4 regions of the Streptomyces sp. NBC_00878 genome follow, and region 2 is predicted to be linked to each of the others. Evidence: riboswitches for the same ligand, from Rfam matches in the RefSeq annotation. Region 2 holds a riboswitch; each other region holds the start of a gene.
The links. Region 2 has a riboswitch for cyclic di-AMP ahead of OHA11_RS17660 (transglycosylase family protein). Riboswitches for the same ligand answer to the same signal wherever they lie in the genome.
Positions count from the first base shown of each region.

Region 1: linked by a shared signal. The riboswitch ahead of OHA11_RS04035 (C40 family peptidase) and the one ahead of OHA11_RS17660 (transglycosylase family protein) in region 2 are both predicted to bind cyclic di-AMP.
Region 3: linked by a shared signal. The riboswitch ahead of OHA11_RS04565 (LysM peptidoglycan-binding domain-containing M23 family metallopeptidase) and the one ahead of OHA11_RS17660 (transglycosylase family protein) in region 2 are both predicted to bind cyclic di-AMP.
Region 4: linked by a shared signal. The riboswitch ahead of OHA11_RS27555 (LysM peptidoglycan-binding domain-containing protein) and the one ahead of OHA11_RS17660 (transglycosylase family protein) in region 2 are both predicted to bind cyclic di-AMP.

Region 1 covers NZ_JAPEOK010000001.1:1,002,695-1,009,853, forward strand. The annotation lists gene OHA11_RS04025 (tetratricopeptide repeat protein) at 1-3,140, shown strand, start outside; gene OHA11_RS04030 (DUF4394 domain-containing protein) at 3,320-4,180, shown strand; gene OHA11_RS04035 (C40 family peptidase) at 4,286-5,677, opposite strand; cyclic di-AMP (ydaO/yuaA leader) riboswitch at 5,773-5,944, opposite strand; gene OHA11_RS04040 (glycoside hydrolase family 76 protein) at 6,116-7,159, opposite strand, start outside.
Region 2 covers NZ_JAPEOK010000001.1:4,236,001-4,243,159, forward strand. The annotation lists gene OHA11_RS17635 (hypothetical protein) at 1-554, shown strand, start outside; gene OHA11_RS17640 (Ppx/GppA phosphatase family protein) at 657-1,634, opposite strand; gene OHA11_RS17645 (DUF501 domain-containing protein) at 1,919-2,440, opposite strand; gene OHA11_RS17650 (septum formation initiator family protein) at 2,567-3,043, opposite strand; gene eno (phosphopyruvate hydratase) at 3,241-4,521, opposite strand; gene OHA11_RS17660 (transglycosylase family protein) at 5,040-5,747, opposite strand; cyclic di-AMP (ydaO/yuaA leader) riboswitch at 5,752-5,922, opposite strand; gene OHA11_RS17665 (transglycosylase family protein) at 6,196-7,131, opposite strand.
Region 3 covers NZ_JAPEOK010000001.1:1,137,009-1,144,167, forward strand. The annotation lists gene OHA11_RS04560 (SGNH/GDSL hydrolase family protein) at 1-196, opposite strand, end outside; gene OHA11_RS04565 (LysM peptidoglycan-binding domain-containing M23 family metallopeptidase) at 424-1,353, opposite strand; cyclic di-AMP (ydaO/yuaA leader) riboswitch at 1,358-1,533, opposite strand; gene OHA11_RS04570 (alpha-galactosidase) at 1,816-3,897, opposite strand; gene OHA11_RS04575 (tyrosine-protein phosphatase) at 4,069-4,866, shown strand; gene OHA11_RS04580 (DUF6126 family protein) at 4,936-5,061, opposite strand; gene OHA11_RS04585 (helix-turn-helix domain-containing protein) at 5,058-5,690, opposite strand; gene OHA11_RS04590 (aspartate aminotransferase family protein) at 5,799-7,159, opposite strand, start outside.
Region 4 covers NZ_JAPEOK010000001.1:6,375,187-6,382,345, reverse strand. The annotation lists gene OHA11_RS27570 (polyprenyl synthetase family protein) at 1-189, opposite strand, end outside; partial or broken gene OHA11_RS27565 (peptide MFS transporter) at 532-2,053, shown strand; gene OHA11_RS27560 (CocE/NonD family hydrolase) at 2,082-4,076, shown strand; cyclic di-AMP (ydaO/yuaA leader) riboswitch at 4,498-4,660, shown strand; gene OHA11_RS27555 (LysM peptidoglycan-binding domain-containing protein) at 4,666-5,379, shown strand; gene OHA11_RS27550 (HAD family hydrolase) at 5,401-6,300, opposite strand; gene OHA11_RS27545 (FAD-dependent oxidoreductase) at 6,652-7,159, opposite strand, start outside.

The DNA of each region.
Region 1 (7,159 bases), 3.2 Mb from region 2:
TCGGGCTGTGGCAGCAACCGCCCCTCGCGGACCTGCCCTTCCTCTCCGCGCACCCGGTTGTTGTCGCCCTCGCGGAGGAACGTCGGGGTGCCGTCGCCCAGTACGGCGATGCCATGATCGCGGCGGGCAGGTGCGCCGACGCGCTGGCCGTCCTGGAGGAGACCGCTGCCGCGCAGCCGCTGGACGAGGACGCCCAGGCCCGGCTCATCCGGGCCTACCAGGCCGTCGGGCGACGCGACCAGGCGGTCACCGTCTACCGGCGCAGCTGCCGTCGGCTGGCCGACGAACTCGGCGTCGACCCCGGCCCCGCACTGACCGAGGCCTACGCCGCCATGCTGCGCCGCCGCACCGGATCCTCCGCTCCCACTCCCGCTCCCATCCCCATCCCCATCCCCGGCTCCGGCCGCTCCGGCTCCGGCTCCGGCTCCGGCTCCGGCTCCGGCTCCGGCTCCGGCTCCGGCTCCGGCTCCGGGCACGTTCCCGTGCGCGACGCCGTCGGCGGCCCGGTCGCGAGGAGCGTCGCCGACGCGCTCCCCGCCCCTGTGTCCGTCCCTGCACCCCGGCATCCCGCGCGCCGATTACCCGCACAACTCCCCGCGGACGTACCGGACTTCGCCGGTCGTGACCCGGAACTGTCCACGCTGGACCAGTTGCTGGCCGCGGCGGCGGACAGTCCGACGGCCGGAGCCGTCTCGGTCGTCTCCGGTACGGCCGGGGTGGGCAAGACCGCACTGGCCGTCCACTGGGCGCATCGGACGCGGCGGCGGTTCCCCGACGGTCAGCTCTACGTCAACCTGCGTGGCTACGACCCGGACCGCCCCATGCCGCCCGGTGACGCCCTCACGCGGTTCCTCACCGTCCTCGGGGTGCGCGGTGACGCGATCCCACTCGATGTCGACGACCGCGCGAGCCGGTTCCGGACCGAGCTGGCCGACCGGCGGATGCTGCTGGTGCTCGACAACGCCCTGTCCGAGGAGCAGGTCCGCCCACTGCTTCCCGGTTCGCCGACCTGCGCCGTCCTGGTCACCAGCCGGGACAGCCTCGCCGGTCTGGTGGCCCTGCACGGCGCCCGCCGCGTCGGCCTGGGTCCGCTGCCGCCGCCCGACGCGGTCGCCCTGCTGCGTACGCTCGTCGGCGCGCGCGTCGACAGCGAGCCGGGCCCGGCCGCCGCCCTGGCCGAACAGTGCGCGCGTCTCCCGCTGGCGCTCCGGGTCGCGGCCGAACTCGCCGTCGCCCACCCGTCGTCGCGGTTGGCGGACCTGGTGGCGGAACTGGCCGACCAGCAACGGCGGCTCGACCTCCTGGACGCGGGCGGGGACCGGCGGGCGGCGGTGGAGGCGGTGCTCTCCTGGTCGTACGAGCGCCTCCCCGCCCCCGCCGCCCGCACCTTCCGCCTGCTGAGCCTGCACCCGGGCTCGGAGGCAGACGCCTACGCGGTCGCCGCGCTGATCGGCGAAGCGCAGGCCGAGGAGCGGGGCTCGGGGCCGGGCGCGAAACTGGGCGCGGAGTCGGTCCGTGCACCGGGCTACTGGTGGGGCGGCGCATCGAGCGACACACCGGACCAGGCACCGGGCGAGGCACGGGACAACAGACCGGGCCACACAACGGGCGGCGGCCCCAGCCACGCGCCAGGCCACAGGTCGGGCGGAGCATCGAGCAACGCACCGGACCAGGCACCGGGCGAGGCGCGCGACGAGAGACCGGGCCACGTGCCAGGCCGCGAGTCCGGCGGCGGCCCTGGCCACGCGCCGAGCCGTGCGCCGAGCCACGTGCCAGGCCAGGTGTCCGGCCCCGCGTCGGGGATCCGACCAGGTGACGAGCCGGCGAGCGTCGGTGGTCGTCCCGTCCAAGCCGCCGGGACTCTGGCACTGCTGGCCCGTGCCCACCTCGTACAGCCCGCCCGGCCGGGCCGGTTCGGCACGCACGACCTGCTGCGTGCCTACGCGTTCCGCCTGACCCGTACGCATGACTCCGAGGCCGAACGGCAGGCCGCGCTGGTCCGGCTCTTCGACCACTACCTGAGCACGGCCGCGGCGGCCATGGACGCGCTGTACCCGGCCGAGCGGCACCACAGACCCCCGGTCGGACCGCCCGTGCACGTCTCGCCCGTCGCCGGCGACGCGGCCGCGGCACGGGCCTGGCTGGACGCCGAGCGCCCGACCCTGGCCGCCGTCTGCGCGGTGGCCACGGACCGCGGCAGTCCCCGGCACGCTGTCCGTCTGGCCGCCCTGCTCTTCCGGCACCTGGACTCCGGTCACCACACCGAGGCGCTGGAGATCCACCGCCACGCCCTGCGGGCCGCCGAGACGATCGGCGACCTGGGCGGCCAGGCCCACGCGCTGACCAACCTCGGGGTCGTGCACTGGCGGCTCGCCGACGCGGGTTCGGCCGCGGACCACCTCGTACGGGCCCTCGAACTGCACCGCCGGACGGGGGATCTCGCGGGGCGGGCCAGAGCCCTGTCCAATCTCGGCAACGTTCACTGGCGGCTCAGCCGCCTCCGTGACGCCGCGCACGACCATCAACAGGCCCTCGACCTCTACCGCGAGACCGGGGACGAGGTGGGCCAGGCCCGCACTCTCACGAACCTCGGCAACGTCTGTCTCCGGCTGGGCGAGTACGAGCAGGCCGCCGACCGTCAACTGCAGGCCCTCGCCCTGCACGACCGGACCGGTGACCGCATCGGCCGCGCACGCACCCTCTCCCACCTGGGCAACGCCCTCCTGCGGCTGAGCCGGTTCGAGGCCGCGGCCGAGCGTCAGCAGCAGGCGCTCACGCTCTTCCGCCACCTCGGGCACCAGGGCGGCGAGGCGTACGCGCTGTCCGGCCTCGGCGACATCCGGCTGGGGCAGGGCGCGTTCGAGGCCGCGGTCACCTGTCAGCGACAAGCCCTCGAACTGTTCCGGGCGCACGGGGAGGGCTACGGCGAGGCGTCGGCGCTCAACGGCCTCGCCGAGGCACTGCACGGCAGCGGCCGCTTCGACGAGGCGCTCGACCACCACTCCACCGCCGCGACGGTCGCGGCCGTCACCGGGGAGCACGACCAGCTGGCACGAGCGCACGCGGGCGCCGAGCGCGCCCGCCGGGCCCTGGAGCCGTGGGCGGAGGCCGCCGCGTCGTCGACCACATCGGGGCCGTGAGCGCGCGGAACGCCTCGACGTCCGGCCGTTCAATCACCGTCCAGTGGTTGTCCAGTCCTGCGCCATAGCTTGCCGTCGCTGACCGGCGATCCGGCCTGGCACATCAGGCCGCGATGCCGCTGCCCCACCACACGCGCACGCAGACATTCACGTGCACGCCGACCGAGAGGGAAGAAGCGATGAAAGCAGGGCTCAAGAAGAGGATGGCCACGGCGATCGCGACCGCGTCCGCCATGGCGGCGCTCGTCGTGGCGACCCCGGGCACCAGCCACGCGGCGACGCCCAGCCTGCCCGCGTTCGGCATCTCGGCCGACGGCAAGCTGATGGCCCATTTCACCACCGACAGACCCGACGTGCTCAACTGGTTCAGGGTCATCAACGGGCTCGTCGGCGACACCTTTGCTGTCGGGAGCGACTTCCGTGTGCAGAACGGACTCCTGTACATCGTCGGCAACCAGGGGGGCGTCTACACGGTCAAGACCCCGCCCCAGGTCCCGGACGTTCAGGTCACCAAGGTCTCGCAGCTCAGTGTCCCGTTGCAGGGCACGAACTTCGGTGTCGACTTCAACCCCGCCGCCGACCGGCTTCGGATCATCAGCGACACCGGCCAGAACCTGGCGCACAACCTCGCCAACAGCGTCACCGCCACGAACACCCCGCTGACCACGGACGGGGCGACGACCCACGGCGTCACCGGTGCCGCCTACACCAACAACGACCTCAACTCGGCCACCGGCGCAACGCTGTTCGACATCAACACGACCTCGGACCAGGTCGTCATCCAGTCGCCGCCCGCCAACGGCACGCTGGCCGCGACCGGCTCGCTCGGCGTGAACGCCCTCGCCAACGCGGGCTTCGACATCTTCAGCGACCTGAGCGCCGGCAAGACGATCTCGAACACGGCCTTCGCCACCCTCACCCCGTACGGTGCCTCCACGTCGACGCTCTACACCGTCGATGTGCTCACCGGAGCCACGACCAGCGTGGGCCAGTTCCCCATACCCATCACCGACATCGCGGTCGCGCTCGACGCGGGCTGACACGTCTCCGACACGATCAGAGGCCGTATCGGTCGGCGCTTCGCGCCCTACGCCGGTACGGCCTCTGGGTTCGGTACGGCTTCTGGGTTCGGTACGGCTTCTGGGTCAGGCAGGCCGCACCACGCTGTGAATCGCCGCTTCCCCGGCCCAGAGGATCGACTCCTCGCGTATGGACGCGCCCGGGCTCGGTGCGTGGATCATCATGCCGTTGCCGCTGTAGATGCCGATGTGGCCGACATGGCCGTGGAACAGGACCAGGTCGCCCAGCCGGAGGTCGGTGAGAGGGACCGCCATACCGGCCGTCGCCTGGTCGTGCACGGTACGCGGCAGCGCGACCCCGGCGGCCTTCCAGGCCGACTGAGTGAGGCTGGAGCAGTCGTACGCGCCCGGTCCGGTCGCGCCCCACACACAGGGCTTGCCGATCTGCGCGCGGGCGAAGTCGACGGCCTTCGCGGCCTTCCCGCCGTACCCCGAGTCCGACGCACCGTCCGAGCCGATGGCCACACCCGCGCCGATGGACACGGGGGGATAGGCGGACAGATCCATGCCGAACGACAGATCCGGGCCGCCCATGGTCAGGCCCTGGCCGCCCATGCTCGGGGTCGTGCCGAGCAACGGATCCGGCGACATGGAGCCGATGGGCAGGTCCGTGCCGATCCCGCCCGACGGCCATGGCCACTGCGTCTGCCCGGCCTGGCGGTAGTCCTGTACCTCGGGCGTACGCCAGGCGGTCTCCACCGGCGCGGGCGCGATGGCCGCCATCGGCGCGCTCTGCTGGGCGATGCGCGCGGACAGCAGTTCACGGGCCTTCGCGAGCTTCTGCCGGGTCCGGTCCTTGGAGGTCTTCAGCGACTGCCGCGACTGCTGTGGCTGTGTCTGCGGCTGTGGCTGCTGTTGTTGCTGCTGCTGCTGCGGTTCCGTGACCAGCGCGGGCAGGAGCTCGGTGGCGTCCTGACGCGCCTGGGGCGCGGCGGGCAGCGCGGCGACGGGTCCGGCGGTCAGCTCCGCCACGGGCCGCGCGGCCGTTGCGGCGGCAGGCCCGGCGGTCAGCTCCAGGACGGGTTTGGCGGCCGCTTCCAGCGCACGGTCGGTCGGCCTGTCGGCCGGCCGGTCGGCCTGTCGGTCCCCCGGACGCCCGCCGGGGCTCTTGGGCCAGGTACCGGTCTGGCCACGCTCCGGCATTCTGTCGGAGGGCAGTACGGCGGGGATGAGGGGACCCAGTTGCGAACGCCCCACGTCGAACCACTGCTTGGCGCGGTCGCTCAGAGCGGGGTCGGGGGCGGCGACGGTGTCGGCACGTCCACGCCCGGTGTCGGGCATCGGATTCGCCCGCTCACGCGGGCGCCCCGAGGCCATCGCCCGGGTGGCGTTGTAGTTACCGCTGGCGCTCTCGGCCTGGTCGTACAGGTTGTGGATCCGCTGCTGCACCTCTTCACGGCTCGGCTCGTCGCCTCCCGGGACGGGCGTGGTGCCACCCGTCGAGGAGTACAGGTCCACCGAGGTGGCGGCCGCCGTCGCGAAGGCGGGCCGGGGGATGCCCGGGAGGTTGTCGCCTCCGGGGCGCGAAGTTCGTTCCGGCGCGATGGGAGCCGTACTCCTTCCGTGTTCCGCCTACCGAGTTAGCTGTCGGGTTCGGGCGACGATTCCGGAAGGTATGCCCTACGGCCCCTGCCCTGACGGGCAGTTGGGCCGATTCACCCCAAGTTCGGTTGGGTCCCCGGTTCCGATGGCCACGTGGGCCACCGGATTCGGCGGAGGTCGCGCAACCCGGCGAGGTTCACCGGAGGAAGTCGCGCGTCCTACCCGTCAAGTTAGCCAACTTGTGCCCCTCGTGTGAAGATTGAAGAGCGAAGTGCCCGATATGTAACTGTGACCTTCGTCGTATCGGTTCGAGACATCGACGACTTTCCGCCCGGTCAACGGGAGTTGGGGGTGTCAGTTCGCCGCGTTCATCAGGTCGAGCGCGCTCTGCTGGCGGGCGGCGTCGGTGGAGTCCAGTGGTCCGGCCCAGTGCAGCCCGTACGCGTCGAGTGCGTTGCGGTCGTTCGCGTACGCGGCGTCGGCCTGCCGCCGTATGTAGGACGTGTACGGGCGGTCGGACAGCCGGGCATTGAAGGCGCTCAGCCCCCTGATGTACGCGCCCTTGAAGGACGGGCCGTCGGCGCCGCAGCCGTTCGTCTCGCACGGCTCGCGCAGGATGCCGCCCGAGTTGAGGGCCGCGGACGTGGTCGAGGCGTTCCCGATCTGACGGCCCGTGGTGAGCAGCGCGGAGTCCCCGGTCGCCCGGTGCAGTTCCGCCAGACCGCCGAGCAGCACGCCCTGGTTGTACGACCAGGTGGTGTCGCCGTTGTTCCGGCACGTCGACAGGTCGATGCCGTCGTTGACCAGCTGGGAACCGTTGATCATGCCGGTGCCCTTGAACCAGGCCCACTCGGCGTTGGCCCGCCCGAGATAGACGGTGTCGCCCGCGATGCGGTTGTGCAGCGCGGCGTTCAGCTCCAGGTAGAGGGAGTTGGCGATGGCGTTCTTGTAGGTCTTGGCGGTGCTCCACCACACGCCGCCGCCACACGTGGAGTCCCAGTACCGTGCCATGTAATCGGCGTCCGCACGGGCGGTGTTGAGATAGCGGCTGTCGCCGGTCAGGTCGTACGCGGCGACCCAGGCCAGCCCCCACCACCCCGTGTCGTCGATGTAGTCGTTGCGGAACTGGCCGCCCTGCGCGTTCAGTTGGCGGTCGTAGGTGTTGGCGATGGCGTACCGGTAGCTGCCCATTCCGGTGACACGGATGTTGTCGATGATCGCGGTCAGGGCGTTGGCAGAGTTCCACCAGCCGGTGGTGTCGAACAGGCCGGTGGAGTTGTTGTAGGACTGCATCAGCGCGGTGGCAGCGGCGGTCGGACGGCTTTGGGCGTTCCAGGTGGTGCGGGCCCAGGCCGTACAGGCGATCTCGGTCCGGTCGCCGGCCTTGCCGCAGGCGCG
Region 2 (7,159 bases):
ACCTGGCCGCGAAAGGCACCAACCCGCGCTTCGCCGTCAGGATCCTGAACAGCCGTGACCACGCGGACCCGTTCGGGCGGCCCAATGTCAGCCGTGTCGTCGTCGGCGGCAGCATCGCCGAGTCCGGCATCCCGACCATCGGCATCGCCTCCTCGATCGACCCCGGCAACTACGGCCACGAGGACACCGCACTCGTCCTGCTCGACCTGCTCAGCGCGGCCGCGCCCAACCCGAACTCGCTCAACTCCTATCTGGGACCGCAGAGCGACAAGATCGGCTTCATCGGCCGGGGCGTCGGGAACATCGTCACGCACGAGGTGGGGCACTACTCGGGCAGCTGGCACACCGACCAGTTCAACGACACCGCGAACCTGATGGATCAGGGCGGCAACATCGCCCAGATGCTCGGCGTCGGAGCGGACAGGGTCGGCGGTACGGCGGACGACGTCGACGTCGACTTCACCACCGACTCGTACACCCGGCAGGAACCGTTCACCGGCTTCGAGGACACCCTCGTCAAGACCGCCTGGGCCTACAGCCGCGGTCGCGGCTGAGCGCAGGAGCGGGAGGAGCGGAGGAGGCCGAGAGCGCGCGTCTCTCGGCCTCCTCCGCACGCTGCTCATGACCGGAGGCCGCTCTGCGTCGCCGCAGGTCAGTCAGTTCCCGTCTCCTTGCTTACCTGCCTCGGCCTCTTCCGCCACCTTGAAGGCGATGCCGTCCAGGATGTCGTGTTCGCTGACGACCACCTCGTCCGCGCCGATCCGCTCCATGACAGCGAGCAGTACGAGGGCGCCCGCGCCGATGACGTCGACGCGGCCCGGGTGCATGGAGGGGATCGCGGCGCGTTGGGCGTGGGTGGAGGAGAGCAGCTGCTCGGTGATCTCACGGACGCGGTCGTAGGAGACCCGGGAGTGGTGGATGGCCTCGGAGTCGTACTCCGGAAGGTCCTGGGCGATCGCCGAGATGGTCGTGACGGATCCGGCGAGCCCGACGAGCGTACGGGCCTCGCGCAGCGGCACGGTCTCCTCGGCGAGGTCGAGGGCCGCCTCGATGTCGGCGCGGATCGCCTCGATCTGCTCCGGGGTCGGTGGGTCGCTGACCACGCCGTCGTGCACGAGGTGCCGTTCCGTCATCCGTACGCAGCCGATGTCGACCGAGCGGGCGGCGCGGACGTGGTCGTCGCCGACGACGCACTCCGTGGAGCCGCCGCCGATGTCCACCACGAGGTAGGGCTTTGCGAGCTCGTCGCGGCCCTTCAGTTCCCTGGTGGCTCCCGTGAACGAGAACTCCGCCTCCTGGTCGCCCGAGATGACCTCGGGCTCGACGCCCAGGATGTCGAGGACGCCGCGTACGAACTCGTCGCGGTTCTCGGCGTCGCGGGAGGCGGAGGTCGCCACGAAGCGCAGTCGTTCCGCGCCGTGTTCCTTGACGATCGTCGCGTACTCGCGGCAGGCCGCGAAGGTCCGCTCCAGGGCGTCCGGGGCGAGGCGGCCTGTGCGGTCGACGCCCTGGCCCAGGCGGACGATCGTCATCCGGCGGTCCAGGTCGACGAGTTCGCCCGTCTTCGGATCCACGTCCGCGACGAGCAGGCGGATCGAGTTGGTACCGCAGTCGATGGCGGCGACGCGAGTCATGAGTGGTGATCTCCTCGTTGGCGATCGTTGCGGGGGGCATCTGGGGCGTTTTCTCGCCCCCGCCGCCCCTACCCTCCCCCACTCTCGACTTCGCTCGAGCGGGGGGACCCCCATCGTCCCTTTCTGGGGGCTCCGCCCCCAGACCCCCGTATCGCGCTGAACGCGCTCGTCCTCAAACGCCGGACGGGCTACCAGTCAGCCCCTCCGGCGTTTGAGGAGCGGGGGTTCGGGGGCAGCGCCTCCGAGGCAGGGACGGGAATGGGTAGGGGCGGCGGGGGCGAAATTCACCCCTCGGCCGACACCACGCACGCCCCCTTGCGCCACCACTCCGGCAGCATCTCGATCGCCTCGTCGCCCAGGGGGTTCACCCCCGGACCCGCGGCCAGGGAGTGTGCGACCAGCACGTGCAGACACTTCACCCGGTCCGGCATACCGCCCGCGCTCGGGAAGCCTTCGAGGACCTCGATGGAGTCGCGCCGGGCGATGTAGTCCTCGTGCGCCGCACGGTACGCGTCCGCCAGCTTCGGATCCCTGGCGAGCCGGTCCGTCATCTCCTTCATGACGCCGTTCGCCTCCAGCGTGCCGATGGCGGAAGCCGCACGCGGACACGTCAAGTAGTACGTCGTCGGGAAAGGGGTCCCGTCCGGCAGCCGCGGAGCCGTCTCGACGACGTCCGGCTGCCCGCACGGACAGCGGTGCGCGATCGCGCGCAACCCGCGCGGCGGCCGCCCGAGCTGCTGCTTGAAGGCCTCGACGTCCTCGTCGGTCGGCTCGGTGCGCGGGGTGGGCGGCGGGGGCGTTTCCATGCCTGTGCGTAAGTCTCTCTAGTCAGTTCACTTGTGGATCAGTGGCGGATCAGTGGCGGATCAGTCGTGGATCAGTCGTGGATCGCTGGTCGATCAGTGGTTGATCAGGCGTTGATCGCGTGTGCGTCAGCCCTCGGCGGCGTCTGCCTTGTCGACGCCGTCCCAGACGTTGACGTACCAGGCCCGGTCGGCCGCCGTCTGATCCGTACGCGTCTTCTTCGCCGCGTCGGGGCCGATCACGATGTAGCCGGTCTCGCCCGGCATCACATAGTGCAGCCGCTCCCGGATGCGCTGCTCGGCGTACGCGTCGTCCTGCCAGCGCGCCTTGAGGTCGCGCAACTGCTCGACCCGCTGGCGGGCCTGCTCCCGCTGCCGCTGAAGGTCGGCGACCTCGGCGCGCTGGGAGACGTACTGCCTTATCGGATAGGCGAGGGCCACCACGAGCGAGCACAGGACCAGGGCGAGCAGTGCCGCCCGGCCGGTCAGGCGCGAGCGGCGGGCCTGGCGCTTGGTCTGCGAGCGGTAGACACGGGCGGCGGTCTGCTCACCGAGCAGCCGCAGCCTGGTCGAGGTGGAGAACCGGTCGCGGTCCTTCACGGCCATCTGTCCCGCCTCCCCGGTACAAGCCCGTCGAGTCCATCGCGCCCGCCCATCAAGTCCGACGCGTCCGTCGAGTCCGACGCGTGCGTCGGGCCCGTCATGTCCGGCGCGCCATCACGTACGTACGTCCCCGCACACGGTACGGGACCGAGTACGGGGACGTACGTACGACGCTTCCTACGAAGACGGAGCCCGAGGGCTCAGCCCTTGAAGCGCGGGAACGCGCTACGGCCCGCGTACACCGCCGCGTCGTCGAGGATCTCCTCGATGCGCAGCAGCTGGTTGTACTTGGCGACGCGGTCCGAGCGGGCCGGGGCGCCGGTCTTGATCTGGCCGCAGTTCACCGCGACGGCGAGGTCGGCGATCGTGACGTCCTCGGTCTCGCCGGAGCGGTGGGACATCATGCACTTGAAGCCGTTGCGCTGGGCCATCTCGACGGCGTCCAGGGTCTCCGTCAGGGAGCCGATCTGGTTGACCTTGACGAGCAGGGCGTTCGCCGAGCCCTCCTCGATGCCACGGGCCAGGCGCTCCGGGTTGGTGACGAAGAGGTCGTCGCCGACGATCTGGACCTTGTCGCCCAGCCGCTCCGTGATGACGTTCCAGCCGGCCCAGTCGTCCTCGAACAGCGGGTCCTCGATGGAGACGAGCGGGTAGTCCGCGACGAGCTCCTCGTAGTACTCCGTCATCTCGGCGGCGGAGCGCTCCTTGCCCTCGAAGAGGTACTTGCCGTCCTTGTAGAACTCGGAGGCGGCGACGTCGAGCGCGAGGGCGACCTGCTGGCCGGGAACGTAACCGGCCTCCTTGATCGCTTCGAGGATCAGGTCCAGCGCCTCGCGGTTGGAGCCGAGGTTCGGGGCGAAGCCGCCCTCGTCGCCGAGGCCGGTGGACAGGCTGCGGCTCTTCAGGACCTTCTTGAGGGTGTGGTAGACCTCGGCGCCCCAGCGCACGGCCTCGGAGAAGGACTCCGCGCCGATCGGGGCGATCATGAACTCCTGGATGTCGACGTTGGAGTCGGCGTGCGACCCGCCGTTCAGGATGTTCATCATCGGGACCGGCAGCAGGTGCGCGTTCGGTCCGCCCAGGTAGCGGAAGAGGGGAAGGTCGGAGGCCTCGGACGCGGCGTGGGCGACGGCGAGGGAGACGCCGAGGATGGCATTGGCGCCGAGCGAGGCCTTGTTGTCGGTGGCGTCCAGGTCGATCATCGCCTGGTCGATGAGGCGCTGCTCGGTGGCGTCGTAGCCGACGAGCTCCGGGCCGAGCTGCTCGATGACGGCGAGGACGGCCTTCTCGACGCCCTTGCCGAGGTAGCGGTTGGGGTCTCCGTCGCGGAGCTCAACAGCTTCGAAGGCACCGGTGGAGGCGCCGGACGGAACGGCGGCACGACCCGTGCTGCCGTCGTCGAGGCCGACCTCGACCTCGACCGTGGGGTTGCCTCGGGAGTCCAGGATTTCCCGGGCTACGACGACGTCGATGGACGGCACGAGCATCTCCTTCTGGGATGTGACGCAAGCTGTTCCGGGCCGAAGGCCCGGTTGGGTGCGGACCTGTGGTGGCCCCGCGGCATGAGCCTAACCGGCTGCCGGGGTTCGGCCAGCCCTCGACCGCCTCCTGGACAGAACCGAGAGTAAATTGTTTCCGAACGGAACAAACCGAGGAGGCGAGAGGCGAACGAGAGACGAGAGGGAAGAGAACGAGAAGAGAGGGCGGGAGGCGAGGGCGGGAAGAGGGAGCGGGAAGGGAGCGGGAACGAAAAAAGCCCCGCCCCGGTGCGTACGGGGGAACACGCACCGGAGCGGGGAGCCCGTGGGGGACGGGGGCGGCCCTCACGAGGCCTCCACTATGGGGGACACGGATGTGAGAGCGCTGTGGTTCAGCCGCAATCCGAATATGAACCCGGAGGTTGGGGGTTCGGAGTTCGGAGATCCAGCGACCGTAGATCCGGCCGAGGCTGAGCGGCCAAGGCCTCGGCCGGAGCGCGGCTGCCCGAAGGGCAGCGGTGTCAGCTGAGGTGCAGCTGCTGGCCCGGGAAGATGAAGTCGGCGTCGTCGACGATGTCGTCGTTCAGCTTGTACAGCTTCTGCCAGCCGCCCTTGACGTTCTTCTTCTCGGCGATCTCGCTGAGGGTGTCTCCCTTGACGACCTTGTACTCGCCGTCGCCCTTCTTGACCTTCTTGCCGGTCGGGGTCTTGACGGTCTGCTTCGCGGCCGGGCGCTCCTGGGAACGCGAGGCGCGCTCCTCGGAGGACTTGGTGCTCGGCTGCGACTGCGAGGTGCTCTGGCCGGAGTCGCCCGAGCCCGAGGGAGCCGGGGCACCGCCGGTCGAGGCGCCGGACAGGCCCACGCCACAGCTCGGCCAGGCGCCCTTGCCCTGGCCCGCGAGGACCTTCTCGGCGACGGCTATCTGCTGGGACTTGGAGGCCTGGTCGGCGGAGGAGGCGTACGCCGTGCCGCCGTACGCGGCCCAGGTGGAGGCCGAGAACTGCAGGCCGCCGTAGTAACCGTTGCCGGTGTTGATGGACCAGTCGCCGCCGGACTCGCACTGGGCGACGGCGTCCCACTCGGAGGCGGTGGCGGCGGAGGCTCCCGTGGCGCCCATCAGCGGGACGGCGACGGCGGCGGTGGTGGTGACACCGGCGAGCGCGGCGAAACGGGTAGTCCGATTGGCAATGGTCGGGCGGCGGTGCTTGCCCTTGCCGGAAAACAGCATGAAGTGATCCCCTCACCGACGCCTGCGAGGTGAGCTGTCGGGTTCGGGCCGAGTGAGTTGCCCGGCCGCGCGACACTGCTGTCACGCGGCTTAACCCCAAGCCGTACCTGGCCTCAACGACCGGGTCCGGCACTTACCTTGGGTCCCCCGCTCCTGCCTACGGCGCTTGACGCGACGACTGTTCCCGGACGGCCGTTGGCAGGATTCGGCGTTGCGACCGTCGGGGCTCACCAGTGGCGAGCGGTCACGACCGTAGACACGCGATCCGCCGAATTTCAAAGACGATCACGGTCGTTGAGATCCATCTCTCACTTTCACGAAACCGGACATTCATCGCGAACTGCCGCTGTTTTTCGCCCGATTCGACGCCTTGATCACACTTGGATCGCGGTCCGGGCCGCGACCCGGATGGCAGCCCGGGCCGTGGCCCCGACCGCCGCCCGGATCACTACTTGGCCGCTACCGGCACAGCGTCGATGTCGAGGCTCTGACCGGGAAGGATGAAGTCCGGGTCGTCGCCGACGGCTTCCTTGTTCTCGGCGTAGAGCGCCCGCCATCCGCCCTCGATACCGAGGGAGTCGGCGATCCCCCAGAGACTGTCTCCGGAGCGCACGGTGTACGAGCCTTCGGCGGCGACGCGCGACTCGCTGTCGCTGGGCGAGGCATGCCGACCGGAAGAGTCGCCCGCGTCGGAGTCGGGGGCCTCCTCGTCGGCGCTGTCGCCACGGTGGCGGCCGGAGCCGGAACCGTCCGTCGCGGCGCTTTCGCTCGCGTCGGCCGAAGTATCGCCACTGCGGGACGACTTGTCCGAGTCGTCACTTTTCGTCGTACTGGGCGACGTGGACGACTTGGGTGACACGGACCCCTTGGGCGCCTCAGATGACCCGGATGAACCAGATGAACCTGATGTGTCTGACTTCGTCCCGTTGTTGCCGTCATCCATGCCCAAGCCGCTCGACGGGGTCGGGGAGTCGTCCGTGGCACCCGTGTCGACGTCGGCCGAGCCGGAGTTCTGCGTCAGACCGGCGACGAGGCCGCAGGTCGCCCAGGCGCTCGTGCCCTGGGCCGCGAGAACCTTCTCGGCGACGGCTATCTGCTGCGAGCGGCTGGCCTGGTCGGCACTCGGCGCGTAGTCGAGGCCGCCGTGCTTCTCCCACGTCACCTGGGTCATCTGGAGGCCGCCGTAGTAGCCGTTGCCGGAGTTCGCGCTCCACGAGCCGCCGCTCTCGCACTCCGCGATCGCGTCCCAGGTCGTACCGCTGGCGGCGCTCGCGCCGGTCGCGCCGAGCAGGGGGATCGCGATGGCCGATCCGGTCACGCCCGCCGCGACGAGGAGAGCCGGAGCCTGACGGGGGCGACGGTGACGACCGTTCCCGGAGAGCATGCGGTTGCCTTTCGCGTGACAGCAGAGG
Region 3 (7,159 bases), 3.1 Mb from region 2:
TCAACTGGTCCTCGACGATCTGGTCGAGAAGTCTCCCGCGGACCGCGAGGTTGGAGTAGTCGAAGTCGCCCTCGGGTTGTCGGTCCGCGAGAAGCATCGCGAACCGGTCGGCCCAGCCGACGAACTCCCCGTCCGGACCGGGGTCGCCGACGCCCTCGGTGAAGCTGTCCCCCACCGCCACGTACGACCCGATCACTGATCTGTTGTCATTCTTCGAATCGTCTGCCACATCGACCCATGATTCACCTTCAAGTGTGAGCTACGCGACCGTAGGAAAGGGTTGACGGGCGGTGACATAAGCCACGCGTAAAGGATCGGTCAACCCGGAATAAGGCACCGAAGGCCGGCCCCCGGGGATCACAGGGTCCGGCCTTCGGAGACGAGCGGAGTGGTACGCCCCTGCGGGGCGAGCCCGGCGTCGGGTCAGATGGAGACGCCCTTGCCACGCAGGTACGCCAGCGGGTCCACGTCCGAGCCGTAGTCCGGGGTGGTGCGGATCTCGAAGTGCAGGTGCGGGCCGGTGACGTTGCCCGTCGCACCGGAGAGGCCGATCTCCTGGCCCCCGGTCACGGTCTGTCCGGCCGAGACACCGAGGGAGGACAGGTGGGCGTACTGGGCATAGTAGCCGTCGTCGAGCTTGATGACGACCTGGTTGCCGTACGCGCCGCCCCAGCCGGCGGAGACGACCGTGCCCGCACCGACGGACTTGAGCGAAGTACCGGTCGGAACCACGAAGTCGACGCCCGTGTGGTACCCGCTGGACCACATGCTGCCCGACATCTTGTACGGGGTGCCGACGGTGGCGCCCGCGACCGGGAGGCTGAAGCCGGCGGCACTGGCGGCGTCCGCGGCCTTGGCGGCCTCAGCCGTGGGGGCCTTGGCCTTCGGGGCGGCAGCCTTCTTCGCGGACGACTGGGTCGCCTTGGACGCGCCGGAGCCGGAGTTCGAGGCGGCGGCCTCGCCGATCGTCAGCTTCAGGCCCGGGTGGATGAGCGCCGGGTTACCGCCGATCGCCTTGCGGTTGTCCGCGTACAGCTTCTTCCAGCCGCCGCTGACGTTCTGCGCGTCGGCGATCCCCGAAAGGGAGTCGCCCGCACGCACGGTGTACGTCTTGGTCGCGGCCTTCTTGGCCTCGGCCTTCTTGTCGGCTGCGGCGGGCGCGGATTCCGCGGCCTTGTTCGCGATATTCGAGACACTCGCCACGGACTCGGCTGCGGACTGAGGAGTCGCGGCATGCGCTCCGGTCGCGCCGAGCAGCGGAAGGGCGAGCGCCGCGCCGCCGGTTCCGGCGACGGCTATGGAGCGGGTGAAACGCTGGGACTTGGGACGGCGGTGCTTACCCTTCGCGGGCATGACGAATTCCTCTCCGGCGCCTGCGAGGTGAGCTGTCGGGTGCGAGCTGGAGATGCCCGGCCGTGATTGCGCACGACTTAACCCCAAGCCGTTCCGGAGACCGGAACAGGCGTTCTACCTGTGGGTCCCCCGCTCCTGCCGTGTACGGGTGAGTGTGCGGATTCCGGGCGGCGGCAGGATTGGGCGTCCGTCCGGATTGGAGGCGAACGTAAGCGAGATGAAGACGCCGAAACAACCTTTGGGGTTCCCTGTGTGTCCCGTTCTCTTGATCCTTGACCGAAATGACGGTCACCCTGCGTAAATCAGGAATCTCGCCGTTTACTAAATCCCCGAAAACACGGCTGAATTACGTGAACATGGCGACAGCAGACCGTCACGAATATGACGCTGCTCACGCAACGGCCCCCAGGAACCTTTATTCCAGAGCGAGTTGGAATTAATGCCCTATTACGGGCACAACAGTCACATGCGACGCAAGCGGAAAACTGCCGCATCGAGGTCGCCACGCAGCCCCGTCCGCAACCCGTGATGCAACAGCACCGCACCCCGGTGAACTTCACCCGTTTCGAGGCATTTGTACGCAACTGTCGGGTCGAGTCCACGCAGCCGCACCGGAGCGACCGGCTCTCCGTAGTGCTGGGCCTGGAGCCAGACGAGGACGACGACGTCCGCGTCGCGCGTGTACTGCACGGCGCTCAGCCCGCCCTCGGGCGCGCGCAGCCGATGGAGGTCCCCGCCCTGCACAACGGGCCGGATCTCCTTGTAGAGCTCCACCCACGTCCGCGCCTCGGCCAGTTCCTCGTCGTCCCACCGGGTGAGGTCGCCGCCGACGCCCAGCACTCCGGCCATCGCGCTCACGAAGCGGAAGCGCAACGAGCTGGCGCGCCCGTTGAGCTGGACGTTCGGACTGTCGGTGACCCAGGCGGCCATGGCCCGCGCGGGGTGCACCTGACTGAAGCCGTGCTGGATGGCGAGCCGGTCGAGCGGGTCGGTGTTGTCCGAGGTCCACACCTGGTCCGTACGCGCCATGATCCCGAGGTCGATCCGGCCACCACCACCCGAGCACGACTCGAACGCGACGCCCGGGTGGGCCGCCCGCAGCCGGTCCAACAGGGCGTACAGCGCGTGCACGTGGTCCACCCAGAGCCGCTGCGGGTAGGCCTCTCCGGGCCACCCCGCATCGGTGAAGCAGCGGTTGAAGTCCCACTTCACGTAGTCGATCGGGGCGCTGGAGAGCAGCGCGTCGAGCTGCTCCCACAGGTACTCCTGAACGTCCTTCCGGGCGAGGTTCAGTACGAGCTGATTGCGTAGCTCCGTCCGCTTTCGTCCCGGTTGGAACTGCACCCAGTCGGGATGGGCGCGGTACAGCTCGCTGTCCGGATTGACCATCTCGGGCTCGACCCAGATCCCGAACTGCATCCCGAGCCCGTGCACCTCGTCGGCGAGCGGCTTGAGGCCGGCCGGGAAGCGGTCGGGGTTGGGCGTCCAGTCGCCGAGCCCGGCCCGGTCGCTGGTGCGCGCCCCGAACCAGCCGTCGTCGACCACGAAGAGTTCGACCCCCATCGCGGCGGCCCGTCGCGCGAGCGCCCCCTGCTGCTCCTCGGAGATGTCGAACTCCGTGGCCTCCCAGGAGTTGTAGAGCACCGGCCGGTGCCGGTCCGCGTCCGGGATCACATGCGCGCGCTGGTAGGCGTGCCAGGCACGGCTGGCCCCGCCGAATCCGCCGTCGCTCCACAGTCCGGCGAAGACGGGGGTGACGAAGCTCTCCCCCGGTTCCAGTCGCAGCAGCCCCGATTCGTCGTACCCGGCCCCGCCGGTGATCTGCACGCGCGCGTCCGGGAGTTGGGCCACGGCGATCCGCCAGGTGCCCGACCAGGCGAGGGCGCATCCGTAGACCTCGCCCCGCTCCTCGGTGGCCGCTCCGTCGACATCCAGGGCGACCCAGGGCAGGTGCTGGTGCGAGGTGTGCCCGCGCCGGCTGCCGATGACCTTCTCACCGTAGGTGAGTTCGGAGCGTACGAGCCGGGACTCGGCCGCCCACCGGCCGTGCAGCTGGGACAGCCGCCAGCCGTCGCGGTGCGGCAGCGTCCAGGCCGCCGAGTCGGCGCGCAGCACCTCCAGGACGGGCCCTTCGTTGGCGAGGGTCACCCAGCGCTCGACGACGTCGGTTCCGGCCCGCATGCGGTAGTGCAGCGTGATCCCGAGCCCGGAGTCGGAGAACCGCAGCCGCAGCTCGTCACCCTCGGCCTCGGACGCCTCGAAGCGCCATTCGGTGCCGCGCCGCTCCTGGGTACGCACGGACAGCGCGGGCCGTACGAACCGGGGGCCGCCCTCCACCGGGTACTCCTCGTGTCCGTCGAGGGTGGCCTCGAAGGCCCAGTACTCGGGTCCGGGGCCGGCCGCGAGTGCCTCGGCGTCGGCGAGCGCGATGCGCGGACCCCAGTGCAGGTGCAGCAGCGCGTCGTCCTCGCCGAGGCGCAGGGCATAGCTGCTCGCCGGGCCCGAAAGAAGCCACGTACGACCGTCTTCGCCGATCTCCAACATCAAACCCTCACAGATCCGAACAGGCACGCTCAAGCATCAACATCATTATGGTTCGAGCACCTCCCCGGCAACGCCTGTGGACAACTCATTGGCCTACGAATCGATGTCGTATCGTCGAGAGCGCGCACTTCGCCGACGAGCCGCGTCGGCAGCCGAAGGGGAGGAGCCCCCGTGACGCAGCAGGTCCCGTCGACCGAGCCCGAGCTGGCTGGAGTGCGCAACTTCCGTGATGTGGGCGGCCTGCCGACGGCGGACGGCCGACGGGTGGCGTACGGACGGCTGTTCCGCAGCGGCCATCTCGCGCACGCGACGGAGTCGGACGCCGCGTTCCTCTCCTCCCTGGGGCTGCACACGATCTTCGACTTCCGCAATGCCGCGGACCAGAAGCTCGAAGGACCCGACATCGAGCTGCCGGGCGTTCAGAACGTGAATCTGCCGCTGACCGACCCGGCACACGGCGCCGAGTTCTGGATGTTGGTCCGCGACGGCGATGTGGACCAGTTGCGCTCGATCCTCGCGGACCGCAAGGCCGCGAACCGGATGATCGATTCCTATCGCTCGATCATCAAGGAGCGCACGGCCGAGCACCGCCAGGTACTGCGCGCGCTGGCCGACGACAGCGTCCCCGCCCTCATGCACTGCGCGGCGGGCAAGGACCGCGCCGGCCTCTCCATCGCCGTGACCCTGCTCGCCCTCGACGTCGAGCGCGAGGCCATCGTCGCGGACTACCTGGAGTCGAACGCGACGCACCGCCGCTACAAGGTCCACCGCAGCACCTCCTCCGCCTCGGCGTACTCGCCCGAGGTGATGGAACTGCTGAGCCCCCTGTTCGACGCCCGCGCCGAGTATCTGGAGGCGGCGTTCGACACGATCGAGGAGACGTGGGGCGGGGTGGACGCATATCTGGAGAAGGGTCTGGACGTGACTCCCGAGCTCCGGGAGCGACTGCGGGAGCGGTTCCTCGACTGACCGACTGACCGACTGCCCGTCGACCCGCCCAGCACGCGACCGACTCGGCCTCCCGCCCCTCAGGGACCTCTACTGCCCTTGCGCTCCGAGCGAGAACAGCAGGTAGATGAAGGCGGCGAAGATGTGTCCGACCGCCACGTAGATGATGAGCCGCACCCACAGGGCGCGCGGGAACTTCTCCTCCATGTCCTTCATGACGCCTCTCCAGGGGTCGTCGGCCCGAGGCACAGGGTGGCCGTGGGGCTCTGCAGCAGGGTGTGTACGAAGAGGAGTTCGACCCCGTCCCGGCCCTCGGCGGCGATCCGGTGCGGGGTCAGCGAGTCGAAGTGCGCGCTGTCACCGGGCGCGAGGAGGTGTGCGGTGTCCCCGAGGCGCAGCCGCAGCCGCCCTTCAAGGACGTACAGCCACTCCTCACCGGGGTGGACCCGCACGATGTCGCCCTGGGTCCCGTGGGGGACGTGCACGCGCAGAGATTGCATGCCCCGGCCCGCCGCGCCGGCCTGCCAGTACGTCCAGCCACCGGCCCGGGTGGGCTCCATGTCGGCGGCGCGTACGACGGCGTCCCGCTCGGCGAGCGTCTCGCCGAGCAGCTCGGAGACGGTCGTACCGTAGATGCGGGCCAGCGCGAGCAGCATCGGCAATGAGGGCTGGCGCTGCCCGGTCTCCAGCCGGGACAGGTGCGCGGGCGAGAGAGCGGCGGCGCGGGCCGCGGACTCCAGGGTGAGGGAGGCACGGCGCCGCAGCGCACGCAGCTGGGGTGCGACAGCGGGCAGCTCTTCGGCCGCCCTCGGCTCGGAAGGGCTCGTACCCTTGGCAGGGTTCATGTCCTCCATTGAGCCGCAGGCTTGTCTCAGAGACAAATTTCTTGCCTCTGAGACAAAAGACGAGGGGCGGTCCGCGGCGGCGCCCGACCTCGTCCTCCCCGACAGGGCCTAGCGGTTGGCGACCGCCTGCTTCACCAGCGTCTTCCCGAAGTCCCACATCAGACCGCCCCCGCTGTGCGCGTCGTCCATCACGGCGGTGAACGCGTCCACGAACCGGTCGACGTCCCGCTCGCCGACGACCAGCGGCGGAATCAGCTTGATCACCTCCAGATGATCGCCGGAGACCTGGGTGAGGATCCGGTGCCGTTGCAGCAGCGGCACGACCACCATCTGGGCGAACAGCCCCTTCCGCGCGGCCTGCAGCATCGTCCAACGGCTGCGCAGCTTCAGTGACTTGGGCCGCCCGAACTCGATGCCGATCATCAGCCCACGGCCGCGGACATCGCTCAGCAGCTCGTACTTGTCGACGAGTGCCGCGAGCCGGGACTTCAACTGCTCCCCCGTGGCCCGGGCATTGGCGACGATCTGCTCGTTCTCCATGACCGAAAGGACGGCGAGGCCCGCCGCCATCGCCTGCGCGTTGGCCCCGAAGCTCGCGGAGTGCACGAGGACGCGGTCCATGGTCGAGTAGACCTTCTTGAAGATCCAGTCCTTGCCGAGCGTCGCCCCGACCGGCACATAGCCGCCGGACAGCGCCTTGGCCACACAGACCAGATCCGGCTCCACACCCTCCTCGTGCTGGTACGCGTAGAAGTCCCCGGTCCGGCCGAGGCCCGTCTGCACCTCGTCGGCGATGAGCAGCGCCTTGTGCTTGCGCAGCAACTCCTGTGCGCCACGCAGATATCCGGGCGGCGACTCGTGCACGCCCTTGCCCTGGATCGGCTCGACGATCAGCGCGGCGACATCGCCTTTCTTCAACTCCCTTGCCAGGGCGTCGAGATCACCGAGCGGCACCGCCGTGTCGGGCAGCAGCGGGGCGAAGCCGTCCCGGAAGCCGTCCTCGCCGTTGACGGACAGGGACCCGGTCGTCAGGCCGTGGAAGGCGTGCGAGCAGTACAGGACCCTCGGTTTCCCGGTCGCGTACCGGGCGAACTTCAGCGCGGTCTCGACCGCCTCCGTACCGCTGTTGCCGAAGAACACCCGGTCCAGGTGCGGACTGTGTGTGAGCAGTTTCTCCGCCAGCAGCCCCGGCAGCGGCTGGCAGTCGAAGCGGGTGAGGTCGGCGAGCTGGGCGTCGAGGACGTCGTGCAGCGCCTTGCGGACGACGGGGTGATGGCGGCCGAGGCCCATCACCCCGAACCCGGCGAGCATGTCCAGGTACTCGTTGCCGTCCGCGTCCCAGAAGTACGCGCCCTCGGCCCGCTCGTAGACCTTGTCGAAGCCGATCGTGTGCAGCATGCGCGGCAACTGGTGGTTCAGGTGCTTGGCGTGCAGCTCGTAGCGTTCGGCTCCGCGCTCGGCGAGAAGGG
Region 4 (7,159 bases), 2.1 Mb from region 2:
CGTCACGAGCAGCGGCCGGAACCGCTTGCCGCCGGCGCGCACGAGGTGCTGCGCGGCCTCCGTGATGAACGGGACCTCACTCTTCGTGGCTTCGAGCAGTCCCTCCTCGACAGCCGCCAATCCGGCCTGGACATCGGCTTCGAGAGCCTGGTCCCGCACGCTCAGCCCGAACGGCCCGACGACGGTCACGAGGGTCTCCTGTCTGCTGATGCTCTCAACGGCGGTGTCCGGATGCTCTGAGTGTGCCGGGTGCTGCGGATGTTGTGAGTGTTTGTCGATGTGTCGCTGCTCGCACTCAAGTCAGCGTATCCGGTCGCCTTTCGATCACAACGAGCGCCCGCCCGTCACCTGCTATCACCCTGCCTGACACGCTCCGCGTGCCCCCTTTTACCCCCTCGTTCCAGCCGGGCGGTATCCGATCACGGAAGGTATGTTCTTGATCTTCAGATATCACCGATACGGCCGATCCATGTGATACGTCCTGAAAGCGAGCGACTTTTCAGGAAGTGATGCCCCTTGTCCCGCGACACGATCGAAGCCGACCCCGACCCCGACCCGGAACCCTGGGGCCCGCCCTCGGACCTTGCGGCCGACCACTCCTTCTTCGGGCAGCCCAGGGGCCTGCTGACCCTCTCGGGCCTGGAGGTCTGGGAGCGGTTCTCGTTCCTGGGGATGCAGGCGATCCTCGTCCTGTACTTCGCGGACACGGTGGCCCACGGCGGCATGGGCATGTCCGCCGGAACGGCCGCGTCCGTCTCGGCCGCGTACGGAACGCTGGTCTATCTGGTCTCGGTGGCCGGCGGCCGGCTGGCCGACCGCATCCTCGGCTCGTACCGGGCGGTCCTGTGGGGCGGCGTCCTGATCGCCTGCGGTCACTACGCCATGGCGGTGCCCACCGCGGGTGACCTGGGCGGGACTCGGCCTGATCAGCGCGGGCACGGGCCTGCTGAAGCCGAACGTCGCCACCATGGTCGGCAAGCTCTACCGCACCGACGACGACCGCCGCGACGCCGGTTTCGCCGTGTACTACATGGCGATCAACATCGGCGCCTTCGCGGGGCCGCTGATCACCGGCCGGCTCGGCGACCACCAGGGCTGGCACTGGGGCTTCTCGGCGGCCGCGGTCGGTATGACCCTCGGCCTGATCCAGTACGTCACGGGCCGCCGTCACCTGGCCGGACGAACGAACGCGGCCGGACGCAGAAACGCGGCCGAATTCGCGCTGCCGCCGGCGTCGATGCGCAGGGCGGTTCGTCTGATCGCCCTGGGCCTGGTGGCGGCCGTCCTCGCGGTCCTGCTGACGGCCGCCGGATGGCTGACCATGGGCCGCTTCGTGGACCTGCTGACCCTGATCTCGGTGATCGCGCCGGTGGTCTACTTCGCGGTGATGTTCAGGAGCGCCCGGGTGGCGCCCGAGGAGCGCGGCCGACTGCGCCCGTACATCGTGCTGTTCCTGGCCTCCACGGTCTTCAACTTCATCCTCTTCCAGGCGTACTCGACGATGATGCTGCTGGCCGCGTCGAACGCCGAGACGACGATCCTCGGCTTCGACTTCCCCGCCAGCTGGTACGCGTCCGCCCTGGGCGCCTTCGAGGTGGCGCTCGCCCCGGTCGTGGCCGCGCTGTGGGTCCGGATGGGGCACAGCCAGCCGCACGCCTCCAACAAGATCGCGTTCGGGGTGGTGCTGGGAGGCCTGTCCTTCCTCCTGATGGTGCTGCCGACCTCGGGCCACGACAACGGGGACTACCTGATGTCCGCCTGGTGGATCGTCGGCTCGTACTTCCTGCTGGGGCTCGGCGACATCCTCCTGGAGACCTCCGGCATGTCGGCCACCACGAAGCTCGCCCCGCGGGCTTTCGCCAGCCAGACGATGTCCCTCTGGTTCCTCTCGCTGGCCCTCGCCAACGGCATCCAGGCCCAGACCGTGAAGCTCTACGACGACGTCTCCAAGCCCGCCTACTTCGGCGTCAACGGCGCGATCGCGGTCGCCGCGGGCCTGCTCGTGATCGCCGCCGCGCCCTGGCTGCGCCGCACGATGCACCCGGTTCACTGAGACTCCAGAAGCCCTTGAGGTCACCGCCATGCGCATCCGTACGTCCTTTCCCTACGAGACGACTCACCACGACCTCCGCGTCCCCCTCCCGGACGGAACCAGGCTCTACGCGCGCGTGTGGCGCCCGCTCACCGACGAACCCGTACCGGCCCTGCTCGAATACCTCCCCTACCGCCTGACCGACTGGACGGCGCCGCGCGACCGGCAGCGTCATCCCTGGTACGCCGGGCACGGCTATGCCTCCGTACGCGTGGACGTCCGTGGGCACGGCAACTCCGAGGGGCTGCCGGGCGACGAGTACTCGGCGACCGAGCTGGCCGACGGGGTCGAGGTCGTCAACTGGCTCGCCGCCCAGCCCTGGTGCTCCGGCAAGGTCGGCATGTTCGGCATCTCCTGGGGCGGCTTCAACTCCCTCCAGATCGCGGCCCTCGCGCCCGAACCGCTCAAGGCGGTCGTCGCGGTCTGCTCGACGGACGACCGCTATGACAACGATGTGCACTACATGGGTGGTTCCGTACTCGCCGTCGACATGCACGCGTGGGCGGCGACGATGCTCGCGTTCGTCTCCCGCCCGCCGGATCCGGTGTACGTGGGCGAGGTCTGGCACGACCTGTGGATCAAACGACTGGAGACCGTCGATCCGTTCCTGCACACCTGGCTGGAGCACCAGACGAGGGACGACCACTGGCGCCACGGCAGCGTGTGCGAGGACTACTCGGCGATCCGGGCGGCGGTGCTCACGGTCGGCGGCTGGCACGACCCGTACCGGGACGCGGTCCTGCGCCTCGTGGAACACCTCCCGGCGGACCGCGTACGGGGGATCATCGGGCCGTGGTCGCACCAGTACCCCGACCGGGGGCTGCCGCCCGGCCCGGCGATCGGCTTCCTCCAGGAGACGCTGCGGTGGTGGGACCACTGGCTCAAGGGCACGGAGACCGGGATCATGTCGGAGCCGCTCCTGCGCTCGTACGTCAGCGACTCCCACCCGCCCGCGACGGTGTACCCGGCACTGCCGGGCCGCTGGGTCGGCGATCCGGCCTGGCCCTCTCCCCTGGTGGCCCCGGTGACGTACGCCCTCAAGGGTGAGCCCGTGGTGGTGCGGTCGCCTCAGCACACGGGGCTGGACGCGGGCCGCTTCTTTCCCTTCGGCAACGACGCGGACCTGCCGCCCGACCAGCGGGACGAGGACGCGAAGTCGGCGTGCTTCGACTTCGAGGTCCCTGAGGAGATCTGGGTGCTGGGCCGCCCGCGCGTGCGGTTGAGGCTCACTACGGAGGCGACGCGAGGACAAGTAGTGGCCCGAATCTGCGACGTGGCCCCCGACGGCTCCTCGACCCTCGTCACCCGAGGGGCCCTGAACCTGTCATCCCGTCATGGCCGTGACCAGGTGATCCCCTGGAAACCCGGCTCTACGGAGGACGTGGTTCTCGACCTGAACGCCATCGGCCACGCCATCCCTGCGGGCCATCGCATCCGTCTCGCCGTCTCCTCCGCGTACTGGCCGTGGATCTGGCCCCAGCCAGGTTCGGAGGCGGGCTTCACCCTCACCCCTTCGGGGAGCGTGCTGGAACTCCCGCTCCGCGCACAGGAGTCGGACCCGTCCATCTCCTTCGAGGAACCGGAGCAGGCGGAGCCCATGGGGGTGAACTTCCCCGCGACACTGGACGAGCCGCGCCCCGAACGCCTCGTCATCCGCGATGTCGCCAAGGGCGAGTGGCGTCTGGAGGTGGACCCGCGGTACGGCGGAACCCGGGTGTATCCCGACGGCCTCGAATTCACCGAAGAGGCCCTGGACACATACACGATCGACGAGTCGGACCCGTTGTCGGCCCGCGCCCGATCGGACTGGTTCATCCGTCTGCACCGACCGGATCTGCCGTGGGACGCGAGCGTCGAATCGCACTCCGAAACCACCTGCGACGAGGCGGACTTCACCACCGCGAACGAAGTGATCTGCAAGGACGGCGACGAAGTCGTGTTCCACCGCACCTGGGAGAAAAGGATTCCACGGACGGCGGGGTGAACTCGCACGTTCCCCGAATGATCGCGAACGCGCACCAACACGCGCGAACACGTATCCGGGCCACATAGCCGCGGGCTTCGTCGACACGTCGGCACCTTTACGGACAAGTAGCACCTTATGTGGACCGGGTGGACACCAAGGGTGCGCCCGACTTGCCCGTATTACGCACCTGTTGCACTTAATCCCCCACCTGCGCCAGTGAATTGGGTCACGTCCATTCGGGACCGCCACTGCGCCGGGTCGACCGATTCTCCTTTGCGTAAGGCAAGTTGAACTTCACCTTCCGGATGGATCAAGAATTACCCTCCAGCCTGAACGGGCAAATGGCATCTCCGTGTGAATTCAGGGCTTGTTCACGACATGTGCTCTCGCATACGTTCACGGCACTCCGGATGGACCGCCTAATCCTGCCGCCGCCCGGAGATCCCACTCACTCATTCACTCGCGTACGGCAGGAGCGGGGGACCCAGATAAGTCGCCGGTCCGGATTCCGGAACGGCTCGGGGTGAAGCCGCGTGCAGCATGCGGCCGGGCATCTCCCGCCCGAACCCGACAGCTCACCTCGCAGGCGCCGGAGAGGAAAAGCGCCATGCCCGCACAAGGTAAGCACCGCCGTACCAGACTGAATGCCCTCACTCGCGGAATCGTCGCCGCGGGAACCGGCGGAGCCGCACTCGCGCTCCCCCTCTTGGGAGCGACCGGCGCCCACGCCGCACAGCCGGCGCAGGCCGCGCAGGTCGCGTCGGCCGAAGTCCCGCAGGTCTCGCTCATCACGTACAAGGTCGTCGCGGGCGACACCCTGTCCAAGATCGCGAGGAAGTACCCGTCGAGCGGTGACTGGAAGCAGCTGTACCAGGCCAACCGCGCGGTCATCGGCGACGACCCGTCGCACATCCGCCCGGGGCTCACGCTGACGGTCGGCACCAAGACAGCCAAGGCGACCACCGCGTCCACCGTCACCCAGGCCGCCGCGAAGACGTACACGAACGACCTCGACGGCTGGATCAAGGAGGCGCTGGACGTCATGGCCCAGCACGGAATCCCGGGGTCGTACGACGGCATCTACCGCAACATCATGCGCGAGTCCTCGGGCAACCCGCAGGCCATCAACAACTGGGACTCCAACGCCGCGGCCGGTACGCCGTCGAAGGGGCTCCTCCAGGTCATCGACCCGACCTTCAGCGCGTACCACGTGCCCGGCACCTCGATGGACCCCTTCGACCCGGTCGCCAACATCACGGCGGCGTGCAACTACGCCGCCGCGAGGTACGGCTCGATCGACAACGTCTTCGGGGCCTACTGAGCCGGGCCTACTGAGCCGGGCCTACGGGGCCGGGATCGCCGAGGCGGGACTACTTGAGCTGGGACGGTTGAACGGGGCCCAGTGGGCGAGGCGTACGGCGGGCGGGGTCCAGGGACGGGAGAAGAGGCGCTCCAGTACCACCGCGATCCCGTCCTCCTCGTTCGACAGGGTCACCTCGTCGGCCACCGCCTTGAGTTCGGGGTGGGCGTTGGCCATCGCGACGCCGTGGGCCGCCCAGTCGAACATCGGGATGTCGTTCGGCATGTCCCCGAAGGCGATCGTGACGGCGGGGGTGAGGCCGAGGTGTTCGGCCGCCAGGGCGAGACCCGTCGCCTTGGTCACGCCACATGGCTGGAGTTCGACGGTGCCGGGGCCGGACATCGTGACCGTGGCGAGGGAACCGACCGCTCCGCGCGCCGCGGACGCCAACGCGTCGTCGGACAACAGGGGATGACGCAGCAGCACCTTGCTGATGGGTTCCGTCCAGAGGTCGTCGCGACGCAGGACGCGCACCGCCGGGAGCGTCGGGTGCGGCATCTCGTACCCGGGCTCGATGAGCGTGAGTCCGTCGACACCGTCCTGGTCGACCGCGGCGTACACGTCCCCGACCTCCGCCTCGATCTTGCCGAGTGCCGTCTCGGCCAGCTCGCGGTCGAGGGTGACCGACCACACCATGCGGTGGGCGCCTGCGTCGTACAGCTGCGCCCCCTGCCCGCACACCGCCAGGCCCTGACTGCCCAGTTCATCGAGCAGCGGCCGGACGCGCGGGGCCGGGCGCCCCGTGACCACGAGATGCCTGGCACCTCTCGCAACCGCCATCGCCAGCGCGGCGCGTGACCGGTCCGAGAGAGTGTCGTCGCCTCGCAGCAATGTCCCGTCCAGGTCAGTGGCGATGAGTGAATATGCAATCGGTGCGGCCATGATCAGAGAATACGGATCGAACGCCCCAACGACTCGACGGGAACCGGACGTCGTCCGGTATCTCGTCAGGCACACGGGTCGCCGCTCGCCCCTTCCGTTGGCCTTTGGGAGGTAAATCGCAGGCGAAAGGGGACAGTTGAGGCCGCTCCCGACCCGCCCGGATGCAGGAGGAGTTGCTCGGCGCGGGCGGCCGCGCACGCGCCCTGCCTTGCCTCACTCACCTCGCCTTTGGTTTCGTTTGATTCCGTTCACTGGCTTCATTCGTCGGTTTGGTTCGTCGGTTTCGTTCGTTGGTTTCGTTCGTTGGTTTCGTTCGCTTCGCTTCCATCGTTTCGTTTCGCTTCGCTTCGTTCAGCCGTGCGCCCGCGTCAGATGCCCGACCAACCGCGGTGAGGCGAACTCCGTTCCGCACACGAACCGCATCACCGGCCCGTACGAAGCCGCCGCCGGCAGCCCCGTGAAGTACAGCCCGGCCACGGAGGACCTGAACCCGGCGCCCAGCTTCGGTGTCCCCCGGCTCACCGCCAGCTCCGTACGCAGTTCGTGCCCGAGGAAGTCCATCGCGGCGAGGTCTACGCGGTATCCGGTCGCGGCCACGACGTGGTCCGCGGAGAGCTCCTCGATCCGCCCGCCGAGGGTCTGGACGGCGAGGGCCGGGCGGCCGGCCACCGATCCGGAGCGGACGATCCGAGACACCTCGCTCACCTGCACCTTCCCCTCGAACCGCGCCCGCAGCCACCAGGCTCCGAGCGGGCCGAGCACGCGGCGGACGAGGAAGTGCCGGACCTGCGGGGGCAGATGGCGGTACGGGTGGGGGTAGTAGCTAAGTGCCCACAACGACCAGGCCCGGCCGAAGGGT